3 regions of the Croceicoccus sp. YJ47 genome follow, and region 2 is predicted to be linked to each of the others. Evidence: predicted binding sites of a transcription regulator. Region 2 holds the regulator's gene; each other region holds the start of a gene.

Region 1 (5,969 bases), 660 kb from region 2:
CGAGGCTGAAATCGCAGGCATCGGCAACCTCCCGCGCCGCCGCGATCGCATGGGGCCAGTCGCGGAACAGCCGGACCATGTCCTCCGGCCCTTTCAGATAGCGTTCCGCATTGGCGTGCAGCAGATGGCCCGCCTTCGCCACCGTGGTCTTGTGCCGGATCGCGGTCATCACATCCTGAAGCGGGCGGCATCCGGGCGCATGATAATGCACGTCATTGGTGGCGAGGATCGCCATGCCATGGGCGCGCGCCATCCGGTCGAGCTGCGCGATCCGCGCCAAATCGTCACCGATATAGACGAGGCTGGCCGCGACATGGCGCAGGCTCGGCAACATGCGGGACAGATGGGGCAGCAAGGTCTCGAAACATCCCGTCATGCGGCCATCGGCCACGGGCTGTTCGGCACCGGGAAAGGCGACGACATTGCCCGGCGCGCAAATCGTGAATTGCGTGGCAAGATCGGCCTACGGCACCGCGATCAGCTGCACCCCCTCGGCATGGTTCGCGAGCATGGCGAGATCGATCTCGCACACGCCCTTGTCCTGCCACTCACCGCTCAGCGTCTGCATCCGCCCGGTGGAAATCAGGCGACACAACCGGCCATAGGCGGCGCGGTCGGTGGGATAGGCGAGAAAGGCCAGCCCCTCCACCGTTTCGATGCGGCAACCGATGACGGGGCGCAGCTTCGCCGTCCGCGCCTCGGTATGGATGCGCACCACGCCCGCCATCGAATTGACGTCGGCAATGCCCATCGCATCATAGCCCAGCGCCCGCGCGGTCTCGACCAGATCGACCGCATCCGAAGCCCCGCGCAGGAACGAGAAACAGCTGATCAGCCCCAGCTCCACGAAGGGCGCGCGGGGTGGCGGGTCAAAGCCGTCGGGATCGCCCTCAATCCGGCGGCGTGCGGGGGTCAGCGGTGCATCGGGCATCGGACATCGCCATTATGCATGGGTCAGTTCGGACAGCCGCTCTGCCACCGCGGCGAGATCGGCATCGAAAAGCCGTTGCTGCTCCTCCCGCGCCGCGCCGTCGAGGCGGAGGAGATAGGACGGGTGCGCCGTCACCCACAATTCGCTTCCGTCATCCAGCGGATGGGCGGTGCCGCGCGCCTTGGTGATGCTGACCGTCTTGCCCAGCATGCCGCGCGCCGCGCTCGCCCCCAGTGCCAGCACGAGTTTCGGGCGCACGATGGCGCGTTCGCTCTCCACCCACCAGCGGCAGATGTCGATCTCCTTCGCCGTGGGCGACTGGTGAATGCGGCGCTTTCCACGCTGCGTGACCTTGGGCGTGAACTTGAAATGCTTGACCGTGTTGGTGACATAGGCGGTGGCCCGGTCGATGCCCGCCTTTTCAAGATGCACGTCGAGCAATTGCCCCGCCGGCCCGACGAAGGGGCGGCCCTGCTGATCCTCCTGATCGCCGGGTTGTTCGCCCACGATCATGAGGGGGGCACCGCGCGGCCCTTCGCCCATGACGGCGGTATTGTCGAGCTCGCCGATCGGGCAGCGGGCGCAGGCATGGATCGCCTTTTCGATCGCGGCCAGCGTTTCGGGCCGTTCGCCCATGTCGATTTCGCCGGCCTTCACCATCGTCGCCTCCCGTGCCTGCGCGCCCGCGACAAGCGCGGGAATCATCTGCGCCTCGGGCATGTTTTTCCAGTATTTGCGCGGCATTTCCTTCATCATCGCGCCGATCTTCAGACGCGCGGGGTTGAAGATGGAGGCATAGTAGCCGCGCCACAATTCCTCCGCATCGTCGCCGGTCGGCGCGTCGGCGCGGGTGGCGGGCGGCCCTTCGCGCAGCACCTCTCCGTCCCAGTGCAGCGTCCCCCGCGGGGTCAGGATCGACCAGCGCATATTGGCGAAGCGCCGCACGAAAAAGCCCGCATTGTGCCGCAATATGTGGTGGAACGGTTCGAACCACGCGATGTAATGCTCGGTCCCGTCCTCGTCCTTCGTTTCGCGAAAGCGCAGGAAGGCCCGCATCTTGTGAATATCGCGCCGCACCGCGCGGGCCATGTCGGCCAGCTTGCGAATATCGCCCTCGGCGGCATCCTCGATCAGCCGGGGCCGCGTCTGCAACCGCCAGAGCGTGCGGTAAAGAATGGAAAACCGTTCCGGATCAGAGTGAAGGATAACAGTCTTCGCAATATCCATGAAGCGTCGCGACACGCGCGGCTGCGGCGCATCGCCGGGCGCGGTGGGCAGGCGGCGGTCGCCATGGGTGAACAGATCGCCGGCGCTTCCACCCGGTTCGGTCCACGCCACGCGGTCGGGCGGCACATCCGCCATCAACAGGCGGCGGGCCTGATCGCGCCACCCCTCGAAATCGTCGCTCTCGGCCAAGGGTACCACATAATAGGTGCCCAGCTTCACATGAGCCAGCCTGTCCTGCGCCGGCGCACTCATGCGGCGAACAGCTCCAGCTGCCGGTCCTGCGGCGGGGCGATCAGCGTTTTCAGGTCGGCCCGGTCGGTCAGCAATGTCGGGCGCCAGTCTGCGGCAATGAGGAACGGGCGCACCTTCGTGAGCGACACGGTCATCTTCGCCACATCGTCCAGCCGTAGCCGCCGATGCCGCCGCGCCGACAGGATCTGCCCCACCGCCCGCGTGCCCAGCCCCGGCACGCGCAGTAACATTTCACGCGAAGCCCGGTTCACATCCACCGGAAATTGCTCCCGAAATTTGAGAGCCCAGGCCAGCTTGGGATCGATGTCGAGCGGCAACATCCCGTCCGCCCCCGCCGCCTGCCCGACCTCCTGCGGCGAATAGCCGTAGAACCGCATCAGCCAGTCCGATTGATAGAGCCGGTGTTCGCGGATCAAGGGCGGACGCTTCAACGGCAGGACCGCGCTTGCATCGGGGATCGGGCTGAACGCGCTGTAATATACGCGGCGCAGCGCATGCCGGTAGTAAAGGCTGCTGGCGCGGGTGACGATATCGGTGTCGCTCGCCCCGTCGGCGCCGACGATCATCTGCGTCGACTGGCCTACAGGCGCAAATCGCGGCGCGTGGCGGAACCGCTTGCGCGCATCCACCGCCTCCGTGATGTCGCTGCCCATGCGGCCCATCGCGCCGTCGATCTGCCCTGCGTTCTTGTCGGGCGCCAGCCGGTTCAACCCGGCATCGGTCGGCAATTCGACATTGATCGACACGCGATCGGCATAAAGCCCGGCGCGGTGAATGATCTCCGGGTCCGCCTCGGGAATGGTTTTCAGGTGGATATAGCCGCGAAAATCATGTTCCTCGCGCAGGATACGGGCCGCCTCCACCAATTGCTCCATCGTGTGATCCGACGATTTCACGATGCCGGAGGACAGGAACAATCCCTCGATATAATTGCGCTTGTAGAATGCGATGGTGAGATCGGCGACCTCCTGCGGCGTGAAGCGTGCGCGCTCCACGTTCGAACTCTTGCGATTGATGCAGTAATGGCAATCGAAGATGCAATGATTGGTCATCAGCACCTTGAGCAGCGAGATGCACCGCCCGTCGGGCGCATAGGCGTGACAAATGCCCATCCCCTCGGTCGAGCCGATGCCCTTGCCGCCGCGGCTGTCCCGTTTGGACGTCCCCGACGACGCGCAGGACGCATCGTATTTCGCCGCATCGGCGAGGATCTTCAATCGGTCGAGAATCGGTTTCTGAGCCATGGGCACCTCTTTTTATGTTCTATAAATGTTCTTTTAGATAGAGGCCAGAACAAAACGGAACCAAACAGGCGCCGGCGAGGCTCCGCCCCCTTTCGGACAGCCCGCCGGAAAAAACGTATTAACCTTAATCAGTTTGAGGAACGGGTATCGCCAGCAACGATTGAACGTTCGGGTTTCATGACCGGGGATCATTCCTTGCATATCGTTTCATTGGCGCTGGGTGGATGTTTGCGGGGCGAACCCGTTGCCTATGGCATTACCGAAGATACCGGCGGGCATATCGCCTATATCCTGGGTGAGATGCGCGCGCTTGCCGCACATGGCGCGGTGACGCAGGCAGAGATTGTCACACGCCTCTTCGACGCGCCCGAACTCGGCGCGATCCATGGGTGCGCGCACGAACCGCTCGGCCCCAAGCTGTCCATCACGCGGATCGACAGCGGCAACCGCGCCTATCTCGCGAAGGAGGCTCTTGCCGCCGACCGGGATGCCTTCGCGCGCGCGTTCATTACCCATCTGCGCGCGCGGGACCGGCTGCCCGATCTCATCCATGCTCATTTCGCCGACGCGGCCGATGTCGCGGCGCGGGTCCGGCGCGAACTGGGCATTCCCTTCATCTACACCGCCCATTCGCTCGGCATCGACAAGCGCGATTGCGCGATGGCGCCCCGCGATACGCCCACGTTGCAAGCGCGCATCGCGGAGGAGGACGCGGCGATCGCCCGCGCCGACGCTATCGTGGCGAGCTCCGTCGACGAGTGTGAGCGCCAATTGCCCGCCTACCCGTCCGCCGATGCGGCGCGCATTCATCGTCTGCGTCCCGGCGTCGACATGACGGTGCCCGATGCCGCGGCGCGTGCGGGGGCGGCGGCCATGATTGCCCCGTTCCTGCGCCATGCGGACAGGCCCATCGTGCTCGCCGTGGCGCGCCCGGTGGCAAAGAAGAATCTCGTCGCCCTGGTCGAGGCGTTCGGGCGCGATCCCCGATTGCGGCACCGGGCCAATCTGGTCCTGCTCGCCGGTCTGCGCAAAGGGCTTGTCGGCGGGGAGCCGGAGCAGGATCGCGTGCTGTCCGGCATTGCCGACGCGATCGACCGTCACGATCTGCATGGCCATGTCGCGTGGCCCCGCAACCATTCGCGCGACGAGGTTCAGGCGCTCTACGCCCTTGCCCGCGACAGCGGCGGCGTGTTCGTCAATCCGGCACTGACCGAACCCTATGGCCTGACCCTGATCGAGGCGGCGTCGCACGGCCTCCCCGTGGTGGCGACATGCCGGGGCGGGCCGGCTGATATCGTCGGCGAGCTGGAAAACGGATTGCTGGTGGAGCCGACGGACCGGGCCGAAATCGCAAATGCGGTACGTACCCTGATCGAGGATCGCCCATTATGGCTGCGCGCATCGAACAGCGGGCGCGAGGGTGTGCGCTCGATGGGCTGGGACCGCTATGCCAGCGGGTTCGTCGCGCTGGCGCGGGAAGTGACCGGGCGGGTGGTGGCGAACCGTGCCGTTATGCCCGTGCCCCGCGCGCTCGCCCTTTGCGACATCGACAATACGCTCACCGGATGCGCCGAAGGTGCGCGGAGGTTAAGCGCCTATCTCGCCCGCCATCGCGACACCGTCTTTGGCGTGGCGACGGGCCGCTCCATCCTCGAGGCGCAGCGTGTCCTGCGCGAATGGTCGCTCCCCTTTCCCTCCGTCTGGGTGACCTCGGTGGGGAGCGAGATCTACTGGCAACGGGGCGAGGATCGTATCGCCGATCACGATTATGCGCGGTCCCTCGCACGGGGATGGGACGGCGACGCGGTTCACGATGCCCTGCGCGACCTGCCCACCCTCACGCCGCAGGGGCGCAGCGAGCAACGCGAATTCAAGCGCAGCTATTTCCTCCACGATCCCGCCCGGCTTGCGCAGGTGCGCGAACGGCTCGACCGGGCGGGATTGAAGACGCGCGTGATCTTCAGCCACGAAAAGCTGCTCGACATCCTCCCCGTGGAGGGCGGAAAGGCGGCGGCGATGCGCCATGTCGCCACCACGCTCGGCCTCACGCCAGAGGATGTTTTCGCCGCCGGGGACAGCGGCAACGATATCGACATGCTGACCGATTGCCGCAACGCGATCCTCGTCGGCAATCACGCGCCCGAGCTCGCACGGTTGAGCGAGCGGGACAATGTCTACCTCACCCGGCGCCATCATGCCGGAGGCACGCTGGAGGGGATTGTCGCCCATCGTTTCGCGCGCCGGCGGGGCGTCGCGGCATGACCGGCGATCCGCGTCGCGCGGTCGGCTATTTCGTCCATCATCAGGGGCGCGGC
Region 2 (5,969 bases):
GATCGTCATGTCGGCAGAGGCGCGCGATGCGATCCGGCAAGGCACGGTCAAGAAGGGCGATGTGCTTGCCACCGCGCGGATCGCGGGCATCATGGCGGCAAAACGCACGGGCGACCTTATCCCGCTGTGTCATCCGCTCGGCCTTGATTCCGTGCAGGTCGATTTCGCATGGGAAAGCGATGCCCTGCGCGTGACGGCAACGGCCTCCATCTTTGCGAAAACCGGCATTGAAATGGAAGCGATTACAGCATGCTGTGTCGCATTGATGACAATCTACGACATGGCAAAGGCCATCGACAAGGGCATGGTCATCGACGCGGTCCGGCTGATCGCGAAGGATGGCGGCAAATCGGGTCGCTGGCGAGCCGAAGGGTTCGAGGATTTCGAACCGTGATGCCGTTGCTCGACCTCGAAGAGGCGCAGCGAAGGCTCCTCGCCATGGCCGCGCCGACACAGGGCGAGACGATTGCCGTCGAGGCCGCCGCCGGGCGCTATCTCGCCGCCCCGCTCCTTGCGCAAAGGACACAGCCGTCGGACCCGCTTTCGGCGATGGACGGGTGGGCGGTGCGAGCCGCCGACATGCCCGGCCCGTGGACCATTATCGGGGAAAGCGCGGTAAGCCATCCCTTTGCCGGCGACATCGACGCGGGCCATGCGGTGCGCATTTCGACCGGCGCCATCGTCCCGCCGGGCGCGGATGCGGTGCTGGTGCAGGAAGAATGCCGCCGCGATGGTGATACGCTGCATTTCGAAGGAACGCCGCCCGATCCGCTTGCCCGCCATATCCGGCCGCGCGGGCTGGATTTTACGGAAGATGCGGTTCTTCTGGACGCTGGCGCGCGGTTGAGCCCGGCCGCGCTCGCGCTCGCGATTGGCGGGGGGCATGGCACGGTGCCGGTGCGCCGCCGCCCGCGCGTGACCATCATCGATTGCGGCGATGAATTGCGCGCGCCGGGCGAACCGCTCGGTCCGGGTGATTTGCCGGCCAGCAACGGGCCGATGCTGGCCGCGATGTGTGGCGAACTGCCCTGCGATGTGACGCGCCGCGGACCCATTGGGGACGAGCGCGAGGCGCTCATCACCGCGTTCGGAGCGGCGGACGATGCCGATCTGGTGATTACCAGCGGGGGCGCATCGGTCGGGGATCACGATCTGATCCGGCCGACGCTGGAATCGATCGGTGCGGAACTCGCATTCTGGCGCGTGGCGATGAAGCCGGGCAAGCCGGTGATGGTCGCACGCCGGGAACGGCAGATCGTCCTCGGCCTGCCGGGCAATCCGGTTTCCTGCTTCGTCACGGCGTTTCTGTTTGCCCTGCCCCTGATCCGCGCGATGAATGGCTGCACCGCCCCCCTCCCCACCCGGCAGGTGATGCCGATACGCGGTTCGCTCGGACCGACGGGGAAAAGAGCGGAATTCATTCGCGCGCGCATTCGCGACGGCGCGGCCGAACCGCTGCGGCTCCAGGATAGTGGCGCGATCGCTCCCTTGGCCATGGCGGATGCGTTGATCATTCGTCCGGCACACGCAAAAAGCATCCAAAATGGAGCCGAAGTGTCTATTTTTCGCCTATATGGTTAGAAGGGCGATTGACGGCGTTCCGTTTGTTGCCTAACTGTTCCTTATTCGTTCACGGATTGATTTCGTAGAACAGGAGGAACGAACCAATGCTCACGCGCAAGCAGCATGAATTGCTGGTGTTTATTCAGGATCGGCTCGACGAAACCGGGATCTCCCCCTCATTTGAGGAGATGAAGGACGCCATCGACCTGAAGTCGAAATCGGGTGTGCATCGGCTCATTTCCGCATTGGAAGAGCGTGGCTTCATCCGCCGCCTCCCCAACCGCGCCCGCGCACTCGAGGTGATACGCCAGACCGATCGTGCCGGCGCCGCCTCGAAGGAAGAGCCTGGAACCGTCGTATCCCTGAACCGCAAGGGTGGCACGCCTGCACCCGCGAATGATGTCGTCGAGATCCCGCTGCATGGCCGGATTGCCGCCGGCATGCCGATCGAGGCGCTGGAGGATCAGCAGATGCTGCCCGTGCCGGCCGCATTGCTCGGTGCGGGTGAGCATTATGCGCTCGAAGTGTCGGGCGATTCCATGATCGAGGCCGGGATCTTCGATGGCGATTTCGCGCTTGTCCGCCGCACCGAAGAGGCGCGCGATGGGGAGATTATCGTCGCACTTGTGCATGGTGTGGAAGCGACATTGAAATATCTGCACCGCGATGCCGGAAAGGTCAGGCTTGATCCTGCAAACGCAGCGTATGAGGCGCAGGTTTACGACGCTCGCGATGTGCAGGTGCAAGGGCGCCTTGCCGGGCTCCTGCGGCGGTATCACTAAGAGGAAGTCGTTAAGCCGAGAAAGGCGCCTGCGTCATTTCATCGCCTGTGCCGCTGCCCCGCTCCGGCGCCACCCATGCCCATCGCGAGGATTTCGGGCATAGGCGATCGCCCCGCTCTCGAAATCGTAGGTCATGCCGCCCCTGCGCGTAAGCAGGGCACGATCCGCCTTCAAGATGCGCGGCCTGCATGCGCCGGGCAGTTTCCATTCGGCGATCACGATATCGCTGTCCGCACATGCCGTGACCATCGCCCTGTAATCGACGGTCGCCCGGCGCTGCGACACCATGATGCGCCGTTGTCGCATTTCGAACCGGCAAAAGGCCCGGTTGCATTCCGCCCCGGGAATATCCCTGAGCTTGGCGTAGTTGCCGACGTCCGGATCGACACCCGCCTGTTCGAGCAGCGCATCGCGCGTAAACCCGGCGCGGTCGCGTAACAGGTAGATCCGTCCGCCCTCGTCCGCGATGGCGACATGCCGGCCTTCCGCCGCGATCATGAGATCGGGCGCGGGCTGCATCGCCAGCATGACGACGCCCGTGCCCATCGGAATCAACCCGTACAATCGGATGCCCCCCGACCACAGCGCACACCAGAAAAACCCCGCGGCAAAGAGAAGGATGGACCATAACGGCGGCTGCGCCCGCAGGATCACCGAATTTTCCGAGCCGGAAGCGAGGAACGCAATTTCGATCAGCGCCTGCAGCGCCCACCCCGTTGCCATCCACACCGGGCCGCCCAAGCCTATGAGGTCGAGCGTGAGCGACAGGCCGAGCAACGGCATCACCAGCGCGGTCGTCAGCGGAATTGCGACCAGATTGGCGAACGGCCCGAACACCCCGGTGCGATGAAAGTGAAAGAGGACGAGCGGCGACAGGCATGCCTCGACCACCAATCCCGTCAGGAAGAGAGCCACGACCGGCCTCCACCACCCGCGCCCCTCTTCGCGCCGGGCGAGGAAATCCTGCATTCCCGCGCTGTTGTGGAAGGCGACGATGGCGACCACGGCGGCAAAGCTGAATTGAAAGGACGGGCCGACCACCGCCTCCGGCCAGAAGAACATGATCGTCATCGCCGCAATCGCGATCAGGCGCAGGGAAAGCGCCTGCCGCCCGATCGACAGCGCGAACAGGACGAGAAACGACGCGATGCACGCACGGATCGTCGGCAACGCAGCACCGGTGAGCAAGGTGTAGCCGAGCGCCGCCCCCGCCCCCACGGCCCCCGCCAGGATCGGCAGCCGCCAGCGCAACGCGACCGCGGGAAACAGCCCGCCGATCCGCATCACCACGAACCAGGCGATCGCCACCACCGCCCCGACGTGCAGGCCGCTGATCGAAAGCAAATGCGCGAGCCCGGCATCGCGCATCGCCTGCGCGCTGATCTCGTCGATGGCGCCGCGGTCGCCGCTCGCCAGCGTGGCGCCGATGGCGACGGCGGCGGGGTCGATACCGGCGACCGTGCTCAACCTTTCACGCACATGACGGGCGAGATCGCGGCGCCACGCACCCAGCCCTGCGCCCTTTTCGGCTTCACTGGCGGCATCCCCGCCCTCCCCCGGCGTGAGCAGGCGCGGCGGGTCGAGCGCCGATCCCGTGGCTGCCACCCCATCGAACCATGCGACCCGCGCGAAATCGTAAGCGCCCGGCAACACCGGATGCGTCGGCGGGGTCAGCCGTGCGCGCACCGCGATATTGGCGCCTTCCCTCAGGAAAGGGCGGTCATCCTCCGCCTTGATATTGATGCGCGCGCGGATCGTCCGCTCCTCCCGCGGGTCGCGCGTCGCGATCAGCAGCCGCACGCGATTGCGCGAAGGCTGCTCCTCGCGCTCCAGCACGGTTGCCGTGATCGGCGCCACGACCGGCCCGCCGATGGGCTGCGTCCCGACAAGTTCGGACCGCGCCCAGATGAGCGCGAGCCCGACGGCAAACATCGTCGCCAGCCCGATTGCCGCACTGCGCACCAAAGCATGCGAACCATCGGGGGCGTGCGTGGCCACAACCCCGGCGATCACCCCGCAAATGCCGAGCGCGAGCAGCCATTCCGCCGCGCCCGGCAAAACGAACCAGGCCCCGATTCCCGCCAGCATCGCCACCGCGAGCCATGGCATACGCTCGAACGGCCGCGCGTTCAGAAAGGCTTCGACGCGGTTCAGCAGGCTGGACAAACTGCCGCGCTTGCCCCATTGCCGCAAACGCGAAGACGATGGCCCCGCGGCATGCGGCGCGCCATCCGGTTCGCCCGCAATCGGGATGCCGGATCGCCCATCGAAGGCGTCGGGTTTCGGAAATTGCGGCGCGACCATGGGATTATTGGATAGGAAGCGGCACCAGATGGCAAGCGGCAGCGTTACAGGCTCCACCGACAGTCCGGCGGACACGCCCGAGACCAAGCGCCCGGTGGTCACCCGATTTGCGCCTTCGCCCACCGGTTTCCTGCATATCGGCGGCGCACGGACCGCGCTGTTCAACTGGCTTTTCGCGCGCCATCACGGCGGCCGCGCGCTGCTCCGGATCGAGGATACCGACCGCGCCCGTTCGACCGAGGAGGCGATCGACGCGATTCTGGACGGGCTGGACTGGCTCGGCCTCGATTACGACGACCCGCCCGTGTTTCAGTCGCAGCGGGCCGAACGCCACGTCGCCGTCGCCAACCGTCTGCTCGATGCAGGGCACGCGTACAAATGCTATGCCACGGCCGAAGAGCTCGAACAGATGCGCGCCGAGCAGCGCGCGGCGAAGAAGCCGCTGCGTTACGATGGCCGCTGGCGTGACCGGGATCCCGCCGATGCGCCGGCGGATGCGCCCTATGTCGTGCGGCTGAAAACGCCGGAACAGGGCGAAAGCATCATCGACGACGCGGTGCAGGGCCGCGTGAAGGTCCGCAATTCCGAGATCGACGATTACGTGCTGCTGCGGTCCGACGGCACGCCGACCTACATGCTGGCCGTGGTGGTCGACGATCATGACATGGGCGTCACCCACGTGATCCGCGGCGACGATCATTTGAACAACGCCTTTCGCCAATTGCCGATCATTCACGCGATGAACGCGATCACCGGCGAATGGGCGGAACCGATCTATGCACATATCCCGCTCATCCACGGGGCGGACGGCGCTAAGCTGTCGAAACGGCACGGCGCGATGGGCGTCGATGCCTATCGCGACGAGATGGGCCTTCTTCCCGAAGCGGTGTCGAATTATCTGCTGCGTCTCGGCTGGGGTTATGGCGATCGCGAGATTATCGACCGGGACGAGGCGATCGCTTTGTTCGATCTGTCGGGCGTCGGCAGAAGCGCGTCCCGCTTCGACACGAAGAAGCTCGCCAATCTGAACGGCCATTACATGCGCGAGGCGGATGACGGCAGGCTCGCCGATCTTACCGCCCCCCGTATCGCCGCACTGGACGCGGGTTTCGACGCAGGGCGCGACCGCGACCTGCTCATCCAGGCGATGCCGTCGCTCAAGGCGCGGGCCAAGAACCTCGACGAGCTGGCCCAAGGCGCGCTGTTCCTGTTCCGCAACCGTCCGCTCCCCATGGACGAGAAGGCCGCCAACCTGCTCACCGACGATGCGCGGCAGCTTCTTGCCGACGCGCATGAAAGGCTGCTTGCGGCAGATGTCTG
Region 3 (5,969 bases), 110 kb from region 2:
GGCGGCGCGGATCGCATCCTCGTCATGTTCGACGACGATCACCGTATTGCCGAGATCGCGCAGGCGTTTCAATGTTTCGAGCAGGCGGTCATTGTCGCGTTGGTGCAGGCCGATGCTGGGCTCGTCGAGGACGTAGAGCACGCCGGACAGCCCGCTGCCGATCTGGCTGGCGAGGCGGATGCGCTGGCTTTCGCCGCCCGACAGCGTGCCGCTGGTGCGGTCGAGGTTGAGGTAGTCGAGGCCGACATTGTCGAGGAAGCCGACGCGTTCGTCGATCTCCTTCAATATGGCGGCGGCGATCTGGTTCTGCTGATCCGTCAATTTGGAGGGCAGGTCCTTGAACCAGGCGAGCGCGTCGGAGACGGACAGGCGCACGGGGCCGGAGATGCTCTCGCCCGCGACCTTCACCGACAGCGCTTCGGGTTTGAGGCGGGCGCCGCCGCAGGTCTCGCATGGTTGCGCGGTCTGGTAGCGGGCGAGTTCCTCGCGCATCCAGGCGCTTTCGGTTTGCAGCATGCGGCGGTTGAGATTGCCAATGACGCCCTCGAACGGCTTTTTCACCGTGTAGCTTTTGCGCCCGTCCTTGAAGGTGAGCGGGACGGCCTTCCCCTTCGTGCCGAACAGAATGGTGTCGTGCACGGCTTCGGGCAGTTCGGCCCACGGGGTGGCGAGGTCGAAATCATAAGCGGCGGCGAGGCTCGACAACACCTGCATGTAGTAGGGGGACGGCGGATTGGACTTCGCCCAGGGCACCACCGCGCCTTTCTTGAGCGAAAGATGTTCATTGGGCACGACCAGCTGCGGATCGAACAACAACTTTTCGCCCAGCCCGTCGCAGGCCGGGCACGCCCCTTGCGGCGCGTTGAAGGAGAACAGGCGCGGTTCGACCGCCTCGATTGTAAAACCGCTGACCGGGCAGGCGAAGCGTTCGGAGAACACGATGCGATTGGCGGGCAGCCCTGCACCCTTGAGCTGGCCGCCGGTGGCATTGGTGGCGCCTTCGCCCTCTTCCTCGCGCCCCGGCACGACGCCGTCGGCAAGGTCGACATAGGCCAGCCCGTCCGCGAGTTTCAGCGCGGTTTCGAAACTGTCGGCCAGCCGCGTCTCGATCCCCTCGCGCACGGCGAGGCGGTCGATCACGACCTCGATGTCGTGCTTGAACTTCTTGTCGAGCTTGGGCGCGTCGGCGATTTCGTGAATTTCGCCGTCGATGCGCACGCGGGTAAAGCCCGCCTTCTGCCATTCGAGCATTTCGCGGCGATATTCGCCCTTTCGCCCACGCGCCACGGGGGCGAGCAAATAGAGCCGCGTCCCTTCGGGCAGTTCCATCACCCGGTCGACCATGTTGGAGACGGTCTGCGCCTCGATCGGGAGGCCGGTCGCGGGGCTGTAGGGGACGCCGACCCGCGCCCAGAGCAGGCGCATGTAATCGTAGATTTCCGTCACCGTCGCCACGGTCGAACGCGGGTTGCGGCTCGTCGTCTTCTGCTCGATCGAGATGGCGGGCGACAGGCCGTCGATATGTTCGACGTCCGGCTTCTGCATCATCTCGAGGAATTGCCGCGCATAGGCGGACAGGCTTTCGACATAGCGGCGCTGCCCCTCGGCATAGATCGTATCGAAGGCGAGGCTCGATTTGCCCGACCCCGACAGGCCGGTGATGACGATGAGGCTGTCGCGCGGAAGGTCGATGTCCACGCCTTTGAGGTTGTGTTCGCGCGCGCCGCGCACGGAAATCTTGGTAAGGGCCATGAAAGGTCGTGTTCCGCAAATGTTCGCGCCAGTCAAGCATGCGTCGGGGGCAATCGCCGCGCCGTGGCGTGTCGGTGAAAATGATGTGCCATCCATGTGGGCGCGGGCCACGCGATTGCAACCGAGCGGGCACGGGTTGCGTGGCGCCGTCACCGCGCCGGAACCCGGATCCGCCGACCGTCGTTATGCGCCCATGAAAATCGCTCCCCTTCTGTGCGCCGCGCTCGTCTGCGCCTGCTCACCCGCCGCGGATGATACGGATCCGCCCACGCAGACCGCCGCGCAGGACGGCGAAACCACCACGCCGGACGCGCCGGACGCCGCGCCCCCTTCCCCCGGCCAGCCCGCACCGATGACAGACGTGCCCGAGCGGTTTCGCGGCCAATATGCGCAAAAGGCCGAGGATTGCGGCCCCCGCTTTGCCGCCATTCCGACGCAGGAACCCGTCACCCTGCGGAGCGATGACGTGCGTTTTTTCGAAACGGGCGGCCCCATCACCCATGTCGAGGTGGACGGCGATGCCATTGCGGTCACGCTCCGCGAAACGGTCGGCCCGGACGAGCATGCGCGCGCGATCTATCTTGCCCTCAACGGCGACGGGACGGTGCGCTATCGCCCGGGCGATGGCGAGGATGTGCGCCGCTATATCCGGTGCGGGGAACAGGACGCCGCGCAATAATCGCGCTTGCGCTCCGCAACGCCGGTGTTCAGCATGGGCGCGCGGAATGGGAGATACGCGATGATGGCAGGAAAACACGCGCTCTGGCTTGGCGCGATGGCGATGACGCTGGGTGGATGCGCGACGACGCCCGTGCCCGCAACGCCTGCGCCCGCATCGCCCGTGGCGCCGCCATCGCCGCAGGTTCCGTTCGCCGCCGCGCCGGGCGGTGATGCCGCCCCGTCGCGCGCGGCATCGGCGGACACGGCGGCCGCGCGCATCTGTGCGCCGTTCCTCGATCCGGGGGAGGACACGGAAGAGATCGTGCTCACGGGCGCAAGGGTCAGGCCCGCGCCGGGCGCGCCGCCTGTAAACCGGACCGCCGGGTCGCCGCCGCCTCCCCCGCCTCCACCGCCACCGCCACCGCCGCTGGCCAGCGCCGCGCCAATGGTCCAGCCGCAGATCGGCTACGCCCCCGCGGCGCAGAGCCGCGAACGCTATGCCGGCGAGGAGGTCGCCGATGTGCAGCGCGTTGCCGAGGCGCCGGTGTCCACCTTCGCGGTGGATGTCGACACCGGCAGCTACGCCAATGTGCGGCGCATGATCGGGGACGGCGACCTGCCGCCGCAAGCCGCGGTGCGGACCGAGGAGATGCTCAACTATTTCCGCTACGCCTATCCCGCGCCGGGCGCGGACGGGCCGCCCTTCACCATTTCCGCCGACATGGCGCGAACGCCGTGGAATGCGGAGACGCGCGTGCTGCGCATCGGGTTGTCGAGCGCGGCGCCGCACCGGGAGACGCGCGGGCCAGTCAATCTCGTTTTCCTCGTCGATGTGTCGGGTTCCATGGCGACGCGGAACAAGCTGCCGCTGGTGCAATGTTCGCTGGCCCTGACGGCGGAGCGTTTGCGCCCCGACGACCGGGTGAGCATCGTGACCTATTCGGGCCAAACGCGCGTCGCTCTCAAACCCACGAACGACAAGCCTGCGGTGATGAACGCGATTGCCGGGTTGTCGGCAGGCGGGTCGACGGCGGGGGGCGCGGCGATCGAACTCGCCTATGATCTGGCGCGGCAGAACTATCGCGCGGGCGAGGTCAATCGCATCATGCTGGCCACCGATGGCGATTTCAATGTCGGCCTGACCGATACGGATGCGCTGATCGACATGGTGGAGCGCGAGCGGGAGGGCGGCATTTCGCTCACCACGTTGGGCTATGGCACGGGCAATTACAACGAGGCGATGATGGAACAGATCGCCGACCACGGGAACGGCAATTATTTCTATATCGACCGCGCGGAGGAAGCGGCCAAGGTGCTGGACGAGGAACTGGCCGCGACGCTCGTCACCATTGCAAAGGATGTGAAGATACAGGTCGAGTTCAACCCGGCCCATGTCGCCGAATATCGCCTCATCGGCTATGAAAACCGGGCGCTCGCCGAACAGGATTTCGCCAATGACCGGGTCGATGCGGGCGAGATCGGCGCGGGCCACCAGGTGACCGCGCTTTACGAGATCGTCCCGGCGGGTGCGAAGGGATGGTTTCCCGAACGCCGGTACGAGGCCAATGCGCGCCCCATCGCGCGCGGCGACCGGTCGGGCGAGATGGCGGTGGTGCGTCTGCGGTATAAATTGCCGGAGGGTGCGCGGTCCATGTTGATCGAACGGGCGGTCCCCGCGGGCATGATCGCGGATGCGGAACCGGCGCGCGGGGACATGGCCTTCGCGCTTGCCGTGGCGGGATATGGGCAGGCCCTGCGCGGGGATGACAGGCTGGGCGCGTGGACATTGGACGACAGCGCCGCGCTGGCCCGGACGCAGGGGGGCACCGGCCCGCTTCGCGCGGAATTTGCCGATCTCGCCGCGCGGGCCGCCGGGTTGATGCGCGGCGATTCCGCGCCGTAGCGGCCGCCGTGCACAGGCTTTTCGTCGGCATCCCCCTGCCCGAAGCGATTGGCGATGCGCTGATCGATACGATGGACGGGATCGAGAATGCGCGCTGGCAATCGGATGCGCAATTGCATCTCACGCTGCGCTTTATCGGCGAGGTGGACCGCCCGCTTGCCAATGATGTCGCCGATGCGCTCTCCCGCGTGGTGCAGGACGCCTTTCCGCTGCGTTTCGAGGGGATCGGCCATTTCGCGCGCAAGGGGCGGGCGACGGCGGTGTGGGCGGGGGTGCCACGTTGCGACCCGCTGCTCACATTACAGCGCAAGGTCGAGCAGGCGTGCCGCGCGGCGGGGTGCGAGCCGGAGACGCGGCGCTTCATGCCGCATGTGACGCTGGCCCGGCTGAATTTGGCGAGCGGTTCGATCGGCGATTTCCTGCGCGCGCATGCCACGCTCCGCACGCCGCAGTTCGAGGTGGATCGCTTCGTCCTTTATGAAAGCCATCTCAGTCGCGGCGGATCGCATTACGAGCCGGCGGTGTCCTACCCGATGCGGTGACACGCGTGGCGCGCAGGCGGATCGGGCATTGGATTCGCGGCGCAATCGGCATGACCCGCCCGTGGCCCCCGGCTTATCCGGTCCGCGAACGGATTTTTTGCGCCCTGTCGTGGGACATCCCTACCGTGACGGGCGAGTCGGCGTCAATTGTTTGAAAACCCTGCATTTTACCAGGCGGCTTAATTTGCGCACCGCGGAATGTCCGTGAATTGTCGTAAAGTAAAAATTTACCAACAAATCAGATAGATAGTCCGATTTTGGATAGAAAAATTCTTTTCTCGTCCAAAGAACAATGATCCCATCGCATCAATCGAATGAAAGGGACGCAACCCGATTTGTCATAGGTGCGATATGTATTCTGGCTCAAGCTTTACGGGAATTCCGGCTATTATCTCTAGTGCGGCGGTTCTATTTTCCTCATCGTTCTTATTTTCACAGAATTCGCGGGCACAGACTATTACTCCGGTGGTCGATGTCTGCTCCGGTATTCAACTTGATCCTTCGCTCGTCACCGATGTCATCGCGACGGTCAATCAACCGGTGATCGGAAATCTGGAATCGGTGCTCGGCGGTCTTACGCTCGGCGTGGTGGATCTTGGCCTTTCGGATGCGCTCGACGATGCGCGCAACGGCGATCCCATTGCGGTGACCGTGCTCGACAGCGACGGGCAGATCGTGGGGCCGGGCGATTGCGATCTTGCGGCGGACAGCCTCTCGCTCAACGCGCAGGGCGGGATCGCGATCGGCGGCAATGCGATTACCGGGCTCGGCGCGAACGGGCGGCCCGCCTCGGCCGGCGCGCTCGACGCGATTGCGTTCGGGAATGGTGCGCGGACCGCGTCTGGCGCAGGCGGGGCGATCGCCATCGGTACGGGCGCCGACGCGGATGCCGCGAACAGCGTCGCCATCGGCAGCGGCGCGGTCGCATCACGCGGGGCGCTGACCGGCTATACCGTCGACGGGCTTGCCGGAACGCAGAGTTCGGTCGGCGAGTTTTCCGTCGGCGCGCCGGGCGCGGAGCGGCAGATCACGAATGTCGCCCCTGGAACGCAGGCGAGCGACGTCGCGACGGTCGGTCAGGTTCAGGGTGCGCTCGACGCGATTGCGGGCGT

Evidence for each region. Region 2 encodes LexA, which represses DNA repair genes until DNA is damaged. Its sites were predicted from a motif close to GTTCCNCNCTTGTTCT; they were not measured.
Region 1: JD971_RS15690 (putative DNA modification/repair radical SAM protein) is a predicted target of LexA. The motif match lies at 3,671-3,686, and genes of this name have one in related genera.
Region 3: uvrA (excinuclease ABC subunit UvrA) is a predicted target of LexA. The motif match lies at 1,763-1,778, and genes of this name have one in related genera.

Annotation. Positions count from the first base shown of each region.
Region 1 is NZ_CP067087.1:3,214,198-3,220,166, forward strand. Features, by position in the region: partial or broken gene JD971_RS15680 (error-prone DNA polymerase) at 1-931, opposite strand, end outside; gene JD971_RS15685 (UdgX family uracil-DNA binding protein) at 944-2,410, opposite strand; gene JD971_RS15690 (putative DNA modification/repair radical SAM protein) at 2,407-3,654, opposite strand; gene JD971_RS15695 (HAD-IIB family hydrolase) at 3,832-5,916, shown strand; gene JD971_RS15700 (glycosyltransferase) at 5,913-5,969, shown strand, end outside.
Region 2 is NZ_CP067087.1:2,552,854-2,558,822, reverse strand. Features, by position in the region: gene moaC (cyclic pyranopterin monophosphate synthase MoaC) at 1-394, shown strand, start outside; gene JD971_RS12465 (molybdopterin molybdotransferase MoeA) at 394-1,581, shown strand; gene lexA (transcriptional repressor LexA) at 1,668-2,345, shown strand; gene JD971_RS12455 (ComEC/Rec2 family competence protein) at 2,379-4,649, opposite strand; gene gltX (glutamate--tRNA ligase) at 4,678-5,969, shown strand, end outside.
Region 3 is NZ_CP067087.1:2,445,362-2,451,330, reverse strand. Features, by position in the region: gene uvrA (excinuclease ABC subunit UvrA) at 1-1,752, opposite strand, end outside; gene JD971_RS11985 (hypothetical protein) at 1,946-2,431, shown strand; gene JD971_RS11980 (von Willebrand factor type A domain-containing protein) at 2,492-4,315, shown strand; gene thpR (RNA 2',3'-cyclic phosphodiesterase) at 4,324-4,857, shown strand; gene JD971_RS11970 (hypothetical protein) at 5,323-5,969, shown strand, end outside.